DNA from 4 places in the Shewanella amazonensis SB2B genome. Region 1 is predicted to be linked to each of the others. Evidence: predicted binding sites of a transcription regulator. Region 1 holds the regulator's gene; each other region holds the start of a gene.

Region 1 (3,113 bases):
GCAGCAATGACCCAACTGACCCTGAAGGCCAGTAACCTCGCCAAGAGTTACAAAAACCGCCAGGTTGTCAAAAACGTCAGCCTCACCGTCAATACCGGCCAGGTGGTCGGCTTGTTGGGCCCCAATGGTGCCGGTAAAACCACCACCTTTTATATGGTGGTGGGTCTGGTACAGAGTGACAAGGGCAGCATACACATCAATGATGATGACCTGACGCTGGATCCCATGCATCTGCGGGCACGCAAGGGCATTGGCTATCTGCCACAGGAAGCCAGCATCTTTCGCAAGCTGTCGGTGCGCGACAACATCATGGCCGTGTTGCAGATGCGTAAAGAGCTGAACACCGATGAGCGTGAAGAGGCCTTGGAGCAACTGCTGGAAGAGTTTCACATCACCCACATTCGTGACAATCTGGGCATGTCACTCTCAGGTGGCGAACGTCGCCGGGTCGAGATAGCCCGGGCGCTCGCCGCAAACCCCAGATTTATCCTGTTGGATGAACCTTTTGCCGGGGTAGACCCCATTTCCGTTATCGACATCAAAAAGATCATCGAGCAATTGAAGAATCGTGGCCTTGGTGTGCTTATCACCGACCACAACGTGAGAGAAACCCTCGATGTGTGCGAAAAAGCCTATATCGTCAGCCATGGCGATTTGATTGCCGAAGGCACTCCTGCCGAAATCCTCGACAATCAGCAGGTGCGTGCAGTGTACTTGGGTGAGCAATTCAGGCTATAGTTAATTAACAAAGCCCCCTTCTCATATCCGGATAATCAGGGTGGTAAATCACCGGATAACCTGATAGAAAAGCTTTCTACCTGAATAATTTAGTGAAGGATTCGCAGTACAATGAAAGCGTCGCTCCAGCTAAAACTGGGACAACAACTCACAATGACGCCACAGTTGCAGCAGGCCATTCGTCTGCTTCAACTCTCTTCGCTTGAACTGCAACAGGAAATTCAGCAAGCCCTCGACGCCAACCCACTGTTGGAGCTGGACGACGAACTGGGCAGCGATCAGTTTGATGCCGACGGCGGCGATAAAGAATTTGATGACCAGTTCAGCCAGGAGTCCGTCTCAAACGACACCACGGACAGTGCCTCGCTGGAAACCTCAGACGCCATCAATCAGCAGTCCATGCCGGACGAGCTCCCGATGGATACCACCTGGGATGAAGTCTTTACGGCTGCCCCCGTGTCTGGCCCCGGGATCCGTGGCGAAGATGATATGCCGTTTCAGGGCGAAACCAGCGAAGGCCTCTACGAACATCTCGAATGGCAAAAAAATCTCACCCCTTTTTCCGATACCGATCTGGCCATTGCCACTGCCATCATAGATGCCATCGATGACAAAGGTTACTTGACCCAAAGCCTGGAGGAAATTCTCGAGGCCGTGGGCGATGACGAAGTGGAGCTTGACGAAGTTGAGGCCGTGCTCAAACGCATTCAACACTTCGACCCAATCGGGGTGGCTGCCCGTGATTTGGCAGAGTGCCTGCTCATTCAACTTGGGCAGTTTCCGGCGGATACCCCCCACCTGGACAACGCCAAGCTGCTTATCCGTGACCATTTGGACTTGATTGCCAACCGCGACTTCCGCACCCTGATGCGAAAAACACGCCTCAAGGAAGAAGAACTCAGAGACGCAATCGTCCTTATTCAGGGGCTGAATCCCCGTCCCGGTGAGTCGGTGACCAGCACCAAGGACGAGTATGTTATTCCGGATGTCTCGGTCAGTAAAAAAAATGGCCGTTGGGTTGTAGAGCTTAATCCCGATTGTATGCCTAAACTGAGTGTGAACCAGCAATATGCCGCCATGGCGCGCACCAGTCGCAACCAGGCTGACAGCCAGTTTATCCGCGGGCATTTGCAAGAGGCCAAGTGGTTTATCAAGAGCCTGGAGAGCCGCAACGACACCCTGCTGAAAGTCGCCAATTGCATAGTGCAGTTCCAGCAGGGCTTTTTTGAGTATGGTGAAGAAGCCATGAAACCCATGGTGCTCAACGATATCGCCGAAGCGGTAGAGATGCACGAATCCACCATCTCACGGGTCACTACCCAAAAATACATGCATACCCCAAGGGGTATCTTTGAACTCAAGTATTTTTTCTCCAGCCACGTCGGGACCGAAGATGGCGGAGAATGCTCATCTACTGCCATCCGCGCCTTTATCAAGAAACTGGTGGCAGCAGAAAATCAGAAGAAACCATTGAGCGACAGCAAAATGGCGGAACTTCTGGCAGAACAAGGAATCAACGTTGCTAGACGCACCATCGCCAAATACCGAGAGGCGATGTTGATCCCACCGTCAAACCAACGTAAGAGTTTATAACCCACCCAAGGTCTTTGGAGGAAAGTGTCTATGCAAATCAATCTGACTGGGCATCATATCGAAATCACTGATTCACTGCGTAACTACGTAGAGAGCAAGTTCTCCAAGCTTGAACGTCATTTCGAACAGATCAATAATGTCCACGTTGTTCTCAATGTTCAGAAATTGCAGCAAATCGCAGAAGCCAAGCTTCACCTCAACGGTGGCGAGGTATTCGCCACTTCAGAACATGAAGACATGTACGCCGCCATTGACGCCCTAATTGATAAATTGGACCGTCAGGTTATTAAACACAAAGAGAAACTGACCAAACATTAACGATGGAACTAAGTACCATCCTGGCGCCGGAGTGCACTAGCTGTGCCACTCCGGGCAGCAAGAAAAAGGTGCTGGAGCTGATTAGCGATCTCGCTGCTGCCCAGAATCCCTCCCTCTCGTCTCAAGAGATATTCGAAAGCCTGCTGGCCCGTGAAAAAATGGGTAGCACAGGTATTGGTAATGGTATTGCCATTCCCCATGGACGCCTTGGCACTATAGATAAGCCCTTAGCTGTGCTGATCAAGTGTGAAGAAGCCATTGGTTATGACGCCATTGACAAGCAACCTGTGGACATTCTGTTTGCCTTGCTGGTGCCGTCGGACCAGTGTCAGCAACATCTCAGCACCCTGGCCGCTATGGCCGAAAAGCTGAATGACAAGCAGATCCTCAAGCAGCTGCGTAAAAGCCACGATGAAAAGGAACTTTACCAGGTAATCATCGGATGAAACTCGTTATAGTCTCCG
Region 2 (3,113 bases), 1.6 Mb from region 1:
ACCGCTTCAGGGATTACCGGATTGACCTTACCGGGCATAATCGAGGAACCAGGCTGCAGCGCAGGCAAGCGGATTTCCCCCAAACCTGCCAGTGGCCCCGAGTTCATCCAGCGCAAATCGTTGGCAATTTTCATTAAGGTAACGGCCAGTGCCTTGAGTTCACCGGACAAAGCCACTGCGGTATCCTGGCTGGCAATGCCGGTAAACAGATGTGGGGCGGGCTGAAATGCGAGGCCCGTAAGCAAATTCAGCTCATGGCAAAACGCCTGTGGGAATCCCGGCGCAGCATTAACGCCGGTTCCCACAGCAGTGCCTCCCTGGGGTAACTGCCACAGGGATATGAGCTGCGACTGTAATTGCAGCTCTCTGGCATCCAACTGGCTGGCCCAGGTTTCCAAACTCTGACTCAAGCGCACCGGCATGGCATCCATCAAATGGGTTCGACCGGTTTTTACGACTCCCTTCACGCTCGCCGCCTTGGTTCTGATGCAGGACTTAAGATGCGTAAGGGCTGGCAGCAGGGTCTTGGTCAACACGCCTGCCGAAGCTATTTGAATACAACTTGGAATAACATCGTTGCTGCTTTGTCCAAGATTCACCTCATCATTGGCACTGACAGCCCGACCAAGACTCTCTGAGGTGAGCCGAGCCAAGACTTCATTGGCATTCATGTTGCTGCTGGTGCCAGAGCCGGTTTGAAACACATCCACGGGGAAGTGTTGCATCAGTGCCTTATCCTGGCGTAAGGATAAAGCCGCCTCGGTGATAGCCTGGCCGCAATCACTTGCCAGCACGCCCAGTTGGCTGTTGGCACGGGCTGCTGCGGCCTTTATCAGCAACAGCGTCTCAATAAATGCCCTTGGCATCGGCTGGCCGCCAATGGCAAAGTTGTTCAGCGCCCGCTGAGTTTGCGCGCCATAGAGTGCCTCGGCGGGCACCAATACCTCACCCATGCTGTCTGTTTCAATCCGGCTATCCATAATAACGTCCTGTTTGCGTATGGTTTGTGCCTGTTGCCTGGCGGGCAGGCTCCAGACATGGCCAGCGAACTGTGTTGCCAAGCTGATAACAAATCACGGCGGTTATATCAGTGTACGCCAAGGACCGGTGACTTACCGCGACATTCGCAGATACAAAAAAGCCCATGGGAACATGGGCTTTTTTGCGTGGGATGGTTCAGTCATCCCGGGTTAAGACTTCCAGCAGTTCAATCTCGAAGGTCAAATCCGAGTTTGGCGGGATCATATTGCCAATCTGGCGCTCACCATAGGCCAGATGCGCAGGCACCTGCAAACGACGCTTACCACCGACCTTCATGCCGATAATGCCCTGATCCCATCCCTTGATAACCCGACCTGTGCCTATCACGCACTGAAATGCCTGGCCCCTGTCATGGGAGGAATCAAACTGGGTGCCATCGGCGAGCCAACCACGGTAGTGCGTAGTAATAAGGGCGCCCTTTACCGCCGCCTTACCCTCGCCCTCAATCACATCTTCTATTTGGAGTTCAGACATAAAGACTCGTCTTTCGCAATTAATCAATAAAGGCTGAGTGTACCACAGCAAATAACGGACACTTCGTCATCAGCGGACACCCAAGGTGTCCGAAAGTGGTGAATTCGACCAACTGATAGTGTCCGGCCGGACAAATATCCAAGGGCGAAATATAAAATTTCCTTTATATCAACAAATTAAAAACTGGCACGCTACCTGCTAATACCACAATAACGCTCAGCCCACTTTAGATAAAAGAACAAGGAATTCACATGAAAATCACCGCATCTCTCGCTGCTTTGTCTTTGGTATGCGCCTGTGCCACCGCAATGGCAAACGAAAGCCAACAACTGTCGGTATCAGCCAATGGATTACAAGGCCTGAATGTCGAAGCGGGCGCCGGCAGTTTCAGACTCACCGGCAGTGATACCAACCAGATACAGGTCGAGGCTGATATCTACCACCCGAAAGGTGAGAAGCCCGAGTTCACGCTGGAAGTTCGGGGCAGTAATGCCTATTTGGTGGCTAAATTCCCCGAGTCCTATTCATTTTCAGGCAAGTCGCCCTACATCAATGTCACTGTGACTATGCCGCAATCCCTGATGTTGGATCTGGCGGATGGTTCGGGCGACATCGAAATCCGCGGCCTCACGAGTGATATCCGGGTTAACGATGGCTCTGGCAGCCTCCTTATCGAAGGTGGCAATCAGGTGTCCATCAATGACGGTTCAGGGGATATGACCCTGACCAAGAGCACGGGTGATGTAGATATCAACGATGGTTCTGGCAATATCACAGTGTCCGACATTTTTGGCAATGCCGACATTCAGGATGGTTCCGGTGACATCAGGGTAACGGGGGTCATGGGCAATGCCAAAATCCAGGACGGTTCTGGCAATATCTTCGTGGACCAAACCAAGGGCAAAGTCGAAATCAACGATGGCTCGGGCAATATCAATGTGACAAATGCCGGTGGCCTGATTATCCACTCTGATGGCTCAGGCAGCGTAAATACTGCCAATATTCAAGGTGATGTGATCCTTCGTTAAGCTTCACTTTTGCAGTATCGTCTTCCCGGCGCTGAAGCGGTCCAGGGCTTGCCTTGGCCGTTTCGGCCCACCCTCACCTATTAATCTGCTCAGCGCTTGCGGATCACCAGCGTCACCTGGCCAACTGTGAGGCCAAACTTATTGATATCGCTCTTGTTAAGCAGGGTGTTTTCATCAATCAGATAGAGCCAGTCATCGAAGGCAACATCAACCTCACTGCCATCTACGGTGAGACGCATATCGTAACGCCAGCGCAGGGCAAAGCCTTCAAGCTGCCCCTCGGCAACACCCAGAATATCATCGGCTCGGCCAAGCCAGCGGCCAGCGCCCAGGGGTTCGAGCCGCCAGACCCGGCGCTGCTTTTCGCCATCGTCAAATAAAAAGTCTTCTTCGAGGATAATCTGATTGCCTTCAAGGCGCCCCTGCATAGTCACCACAAAGCGTCGGGTGACCTTGCCACTCATGTCCTGCACCATACCATGGGCATCCAGCTCACCCACGAAAAATGTATCCAGCTTCAGTTCGTTACTTGCGCCGCGATAATCGTCAATATCGGCACTCTCGCAGCCC
Region 3 (3,113 bases), 880 kb from region 1:
TAACACTGGCCTGACTGTGCTCGATGAGCTGCGCGTTGGCTTCGTTTTCGTGCTTACAGCGTGCAAGTGTGTGTTGTATCGACTCTACCTTGGCTGCCAGGGCGTTATCGCTTGTCAGCAGGCTGTGACCTGGATGAGCCGCCATTGCATCATCATTTTGCTTCAGTCGTAACAGGGCAGATGACTTGTGCTCTGCGATGGCCATCAGCTCAGAAGCGTTTTGGGCAATCAAGGCTGCACGTTCAGCTGCCATAGCGGCCAGAAGTTGCTCCAGCAGGCTTTGTTGCGCATCGAGCAACTGATTGAGTTCATTGACGTGGTCCATGGTGTTGCATCCCGGTTTTATTGACATCAGGGGTAGTAATAAATGAATGCAAAAAGCCGGCCATAATCAAATGGCCGGCTTTGGATGTTTCCCAATCCGTGCTGAAAATCAGGCGTCGCGGCCCAATTCCTGTAATTCTGCTTCAAAGCTGGCGATATTGGCCGCGAGCTTCTCAGGGTCAATTTTATAACGCCCTTCCGCTATGGCTTGCTTGATTTCGGCCACTTTCTTTTGGTCAACTTCAGGCAGAGAAGACAGCTTTGACTGCACGCTTTGCAATTGCTGAGCCTGACTGGTGATCATCACCGAGTCGGCCTTTTGAGGTACCTGTGGCTGCGCGGTTTGAGCTGCCGATGCCTGGGCAGTGCGGGCACTGGTCAGTGGACTGCTGGTGTTGCCGACGCGGTTGGACGCGGCATTGTTTTTGGGTAATTCGATGGCCATTTCGGGCTCCAGTGTCACGGATTTGGGTTTCTTGTGATTATTATCGGCCGCAGCCAGCAAAGCTTTAGGGTATTTTACATTTTGACTTCCACTTCGCCAACGCCAATGACAGTAGCCTCTAATACCCTGTCTGAATTGATATTTTTAATCCTAATCCTATCGCCTTCGTTTCCATCGGCCAAGGCCTCTCCCTGGGTTTTTATCTCAAAGCTGGCCGATTTTGCGTATATGGTTACTGCATCTCCCTTGCACACAAAACACAGGTTGTCGGCAAAAATGGGGGCGTCCTGAGGGATCCGGCGCTTCACCCGAGACCCATAGAGGGGCTGTAAGTGCGAAAACTGTTGGCCACGCAGCAGTGTTTTGTCGACATATCTGACTTCTATGCTCTCTGCGTCCAGTAAATCACCATTACCGAGCGGGCGTTTAGCCACCACCACAGGGAAAAGCACTTCTGCGCGTACTGAAAGGTACATCTGCCAAGGATAGTCCAGATCCGGGCTAACACAGCTGATGCGCACCGTATTGTTTCGGGAAATAGGTCTGTCGGTGGCAAGTCTTGCTGATACAGGTCCTTCACATCGAGGCAGATTACCTCGGCTTTCCAGGCTTTGGGCTTGTACGCTGATTTTGGCATTGGCCGGTGCATCAATTTTTTCAATAACCACGGCTTCAGCCGCCGATGCGATGGCCGATATACTCGGGGTATGAGGTTCTTCTGCGATTGATACCCTGGGTAACAACGTCAGAATCACCAAAACTTGTGCTAACTTTACTTTCATAATGAACAGACTAGCGTGTGGCGCCAGATTACACCTATACTTTCATTCAGCACCAAAGTACCTCGTCCAAGCGCTTAGACGGGCCGTCAGAAGTTTGACGAAGTTGGGGCAAGGGTTGTCGGTGACAATAACAAAAGCAAGTTACATGCCTATGCTCCGAGGTGTTCGGGGCGTCATTCCATCAAGACCACTAAGGCGAACTTATGTCGAGCATTCTTGAGTCAGTCAACAAGCGTACCCAACTGGTGGGGCAAAACCGATTGGAGCTGCTGCTGTTCAAGCTGAACGGCCGTCAGCGCTTCGGTATTAACGTCTTTAAAGTAAAAGAAGTATTGCAGTGCCCCCCCCTGACCGGATTACCCAAGCTCAATCCTTTCGTGCGCGGTGTGGCCCATATTCGTGGAACCACCATTTCTGTGATTGACCTCAGCGCGGCCACCGGTGGCAAACCCATAGAGAACATTCAAAACTGCTTTATTATTATCTCTGAATATAATCGCAGTGTTCAGGGTTTTTTGGTGAATTCAGTCGAGCGCATCATCAACATGAACTGGGAAGCCATAATGCCGCCGCCCCAGGGGGCGGGTCGCTACTCCTATTTAACAGCGGTCACTGAGATTGATGGAGAGCTGGTTGAAATCCTGGACGTTGAAAAAATTCTTGATGAAATCAGTCCGGTCCGTACTGCTATCAGTGAAGACACTGACGCACAGTTAACCATTGATCGTGGGCAGCACTTCCACATTATGGTGATTGATGACTCTGCCGTGGCCCGCAAGCAAATCATCCGTGCGCTCACCTCTCTCGAGCTGCAGATTGATACGGCAAAAGATGGCCGTGAAGCACTGGAAAAACTGAAAGCCATTTCGGCGGAAATGACCAACGTGGCTCACGAGATCCCGCTGATTATCTCCGATATCGAGATGCCGGAAATGGACGGTTACACCCTGACCGCCGAAATCCGTGATGATCCCAAACTCAAAGACATCAAGGTGATTTTACACACGTCGCTGAGCGGCGTGTTTAATCAGGCGATGGTTCAGAAAGTGGGTGCCAATGACTTTATTGCCAAGTTCAACCCTGACGAACTGGCCGCGGCCGTGAACAAGCATCTGAGTCTTTGAGCAGGATGGCATTCCCCTTGGGCGGGGTTATACTCCTCCAAGGGCGCTTGTATTCAGTCACTGGATAATGTATAAAGCAGCGCTTATTTTTGGGGAATAAAATCAGAAGGTTAACCAGTTATTGAGTTAATTTTCTCTATCAGGTGCAGGATGAGAAACGGTGTCAGACAAATCACTGGCTGAAGCGGAATATAATCAATTCAGGTTGTTCCTTGAACAACACAGCGGCATAGTGCTTGGCGAAAACAAGCAGTATCTGGTCCGCAGCCGCCTTGCGCCTCTGATGGGCAAATACAACCTGCCTTCATTATCTGAAGTGGTTAAACATTCAATGAAACCCACAGAGCGGCAACTGCGCGCCGAGGTCATTGATGCCATGACCACAAACGAAACCCTGTGGTTTCGTGATAAATACCCCTTCGAATTGCTCGCCAATGC
Region 4 (3,113 bases), 910 kb from region 1:
AATCGTCGCCACCATCTACTGAATAACCTGCGTCAGCTGCGGCAATCCTTACCGGTCAATCGTCCGGTAGCCGAAGGTCAGCTCGTGCGCGTGGTGGGGCTGACGCTGGAAGCCAGTGGTTGCCGTGCCCCCGTCGGCAGTCTCTGTGCCATCGACACCATGGGTGGAGAGCTTATTGCCGAAGTGGTCGGTTTTGATGAAGACCTGCTGTATTTGATGCCCATTGAAGAGTTAAAGGGCGTGCTGCCCGGTGCCAGAGTCCGGCCATTGGGTGAGCAAACCGGTATCCACGTGGGCATGTCGCTGCTAGGCCGTGTGCTGGATGGCGGTGGCGAGCCCCTCGACGGTCTGGGTCCTTTAGGCACCACAGACATTGCCCCCCGTCATGGCCCTGCCATTAATCCACTTGCACGCAGACCCATTCATGAGCCGCTTGATGTGGGCATTCGTGCCATCAATGCCATGTTGACTGTCGGTAAGGGGCAGCGCATGGGGCTGTTTGCCGGTTCGGGCGTGGGTAAGTCGGTGCTCCTTGGCATGATGACCCGCGGCACCACGGCCGATGTGATTGTGGTCGGGCTGGTCGGCGAACGTGGCCGCGAAGTGAAAGAGTTTATTGAGGAGATTTTGGGGCCCGAAGGGCGTGCGCGTTCTGTGGTGGTGGCGGCGCCCGCCGATACCTCGCCTTTGATGCGCCTTCGTGCCTGTGAAACCTCTACCCGCATCGCCGAATACTTCCGCGATTTGGGATTTAATGTGCTGCTGCTTATGGATAGTCTGACCCGTTACGCTCAGGCGCAGCGTGAGATTGCCCTGGCAGTGGGAGAGCCTCCTGCAACCAAGGGGTATCCACCTTCTGTGTTCGCCAAACTGCCAAGGCTCGTCGAGCGGGCCGGAAACGGTGGGCCTGGGCAGGGTTCCATAACCGCGTTTTACACAGTATTGACCGAAGGGGACGATTTGCAGGACCCCATTGCCGATGCGGCCCGCGCCATCCTGGATGGTCACATAGTGCTCTCACGCACCTTGGCTGACTCAGGTCACTATCCCGCCATCGATATTGAAGCCTCCATCAGCCGGGTCGCCCCCATGGTCATCAGCCCGGCGCACCTGGAGGCAATGCGGCGGGTTAAACAAACGTATTCTCTCTATCAGCAAAATCGCGATCTGATCTCCATCGGCGCCTATGCCGCCGGCAGTGACCCACGTATCGACAATGCCATTCGCTTGCAGCCGGCCATGAATGCTTTTCTGCGTCAGGGGATGCGTGATGCCATCAGTCTGTCCGACAGTGAAACCATGCTCGGCCAAATTGCCGCTCAATGTAAGGGCTAAACCATGGCGCGCCCCAATCCGCTGCTGACTGTTTTGAAACTGGCACAGGATGCCGAGGAGCAGGCGGCGCTGCAACTTCGCAGTGCGCAGTTGGAACTCGGTCGCCTGAAGCAGCAACTGGACGCCCTCAATCAATACCGACTCGACTATATGCGTCAACTTTCCGGCCAGGAAGGAAAGAACATCAGTGCCAGCTACTATCAGCAGTTTCATCGGTTTATTAAGCAAATCGACCAAGCGATAGGCCAACAGGTGCAAAGTGTGACCGGCGCAGAAACCCAGTTGGAGCACAGGCGCCGCCACTGGCTGGAGAAGCAGCAAAAGCGTAAAGCGGTCGAGCTGCTGCTTAAACACAAGGCTGACAAACGGGAAGCCAAAGAGGCGAGACTTGAGCAAAAATTGCTGGACGAGTTTGCCATGCAGCAATTTATTCGCAAAGGCTCACACTAGCTCGGCTAAGCAAGAGGCGGGATGCGAACAGGAGCCGAGTAGCTGTAACGATTGGCATGGCATTTGCTGGAATCCTGTCAGACTCATAGACTTAGTCCCAATCGGCGTTGTTTTTGATGGCACGGCGTGCCCTGGACAATGCGGGAGAACCACTGATGCAACAGATCCTCAATGTGCTTTTGGGTTCGGCTGGCGCTGCTGCCGGTCCAGCCAATCCTGAATCATCCGCCATCTCGGCTGATGGTGTTGATTTTGACTCTATCATTTCAAAAACAGTTGCTTACGAAGAATCTTCCGTCAAAAGTGTGCAGGTCAAAGGCCCAAGTTCCGACAACGCCGGTGATGCCATCTCCCAGGCTCAAGGCGGTGAGGTCAATGGCGATGCCTCTGGCGATGGCGTGTCTTCCGTACTGGCCCAAATCCAATTTTCCCGTCAATTTGCCGCCGATAAGGCTGCCGTCAAAGGCGGCGAAGCTTTGCCGCCGGAAGCGGCAGCGTCAGAAATGCCGGTGGCGACAGATGTTGTTATCGATGATGCATCCGTGGACATTGCCGCTGACGCGCTTTTTTTACGTTTCAGCGACCTGATGAAACAGGCAGATGAGGGTGAGAGAGAGCAAATTGCATCTGAGCTTGGCATGTCTCTGTCGGCGCTTATGGCACTGGATGAAACGGCATTTAATACACTGATGGCAGACAATCCCTCCCTCAAAGACGGCTTGGCTTTGTTGCTGCAAGCAGATGCGCCGGGCGCTGACACAGATAACGACGCCGCAAATCAGGTCGCGTTGTTGATGCAAACTCTGCTTGGCGCGCCGGTGCAGCAGAATGTGTCCGCTGACAATCCGTCAGAACATCCAGCCGATATCAGGCTTGGGGGCAGTTCAGCCGAGGCTGCGCTGAATAAGGCTGCCAATCTTGCTCCCGAACAGACGCGGGGGTTGGATGTGGCCATGGCGCGCGTTGGCGGTGATCCCGAGGTGGACAATGCTGCTGTAACTGGCAAGGCTATGGCCGGTTCCACTGAGGCTGCAAGAACTGAGACTTTCCGCGCCGAGACGGACACAAAAAAGGGTGACGCCGGGCAGGCATTCACCCGCGCATTGGAGGCTACACGGGGGCTCGCTCCTGACGCTGTGGCAGGGAAAGAACTGGGCGACTTTGGTAATGAAGGCGTTTCTGGAATAACACCGCAGGCTGGTGTTGAAGCTTTAACCAAGGTCAGCGCTGATGCCTCAAGCAAAGTTAACGCTGAACAACAGGATACGGTCAAAGAGGCTCTGTCGGTTAAATCATTGGAGGCCGCCGGCCGTGCGGCAGACAGCAAC

The links. Region 1 encodes sigma-54, which starts transcription at its own class of promoters, with help from an activator protein. Its sites were predicted from a motif close to GTTGGCACGNNNNTNGNNT; they were not measured.
Region 2: SAMA_RS04295 (DUF4097 family beta strand repeat-containing protein) is a predicted target of sigma-54. The motif match lies at 1,698-1,716, and genes of this name have one in related genera.
Region 3: flgA (flagellar basal body P-ring formation chaperone FlgA) is a predicted target of sigma-54. The motif match lies at 1,686-1,704, and genes of this name have one in related genera.
Region 4: SAMA_RS12000 (flagellar hook-length control protein FliK) is a predicted target of sigma-54. The motif match lies at 1,836-1,854, and genes of this name have one in related genera.

Annotation. Positions count from the first base shown of each region.
Region 1 is NC_008700.1:3,662,658-3,665,770, forward strand. It holds gene lptA (lipopolysaccharide transport periplasmic protein LptA) at 1-10, shown strand, start outside; gene lptB (LPS export ABC transporter ATP-binding protein) at 7-738, shown strand; gene SAMA_RS16110 (RNA polymerase factor sigma-54) at 850-2,331, shown strand; gene hpf (ribosome hibernation promoting factor) at 2,362-2,649, shown strand; gene ptsN (PTS IIA-like nitrogen regulatory protein PtsN) at 2,652-3,095, shown strand; gene rapZ (RNase adapter RapZ) at 3,092-3,113, shown strand, end outside.
Region 2 is NC_008700.1:1,003,012-1,006,124, reverse strand. It holds gene SAMA_RS04305 (class II fumarate hydratase) at 1-980, opposite strand, end outside; gene SAMA_RS04300 (FKBP-type peptidyl-prolyl cis-trans isomerase) at 1,177-1,515, opposite strand; gene SAMA_RS04295 (DUF4097 family beta strand repeat-containing protein) at 1,767-2,543, shown strand; gene SAMA_RS04290 (DUF3833 domain-containing protein) at 2,633-3,113, opposite strand, start outside.
Region 3 is NC_008700.1:2,784,556-2,787,668, reverse strand. It holds gene SAMA_RS12155 (flagellar protein FlgN) at 1-325, opposite strand, end outside; gene flgM (flagellar biosynthesis anti-sigma factor FlgM) at 434-769, opposite strand; gene flgA (flagellar basal body P-ring formation chaperone FlgA) at 844-1,551, opposite strand; gene SAMA_RS12140 (chemotaxis protein CheV) at 1,755-2,675, shown strand; gene SAMA_RS12135 (CheR family methyltransferase) at 2,836-3,113, shown strand, end outside.
Region 4 is NC_008700.1:2,756,999-2,760,111, reverse strand. It holds gene fliH (flagellar assembly protein FliH) at 1-26, shown strand, start outside; gene fliI (flagellar protein export ATPase FliI) at 1-1,335, shown strand, start outside; gene fliJ (flagellar export protein FliJ) at 1,339-1,785, shown strand; gene SAMA_RS12000 (flagellar hook-length control protein FliK) at 1,941-3,113, shown strand, end outside.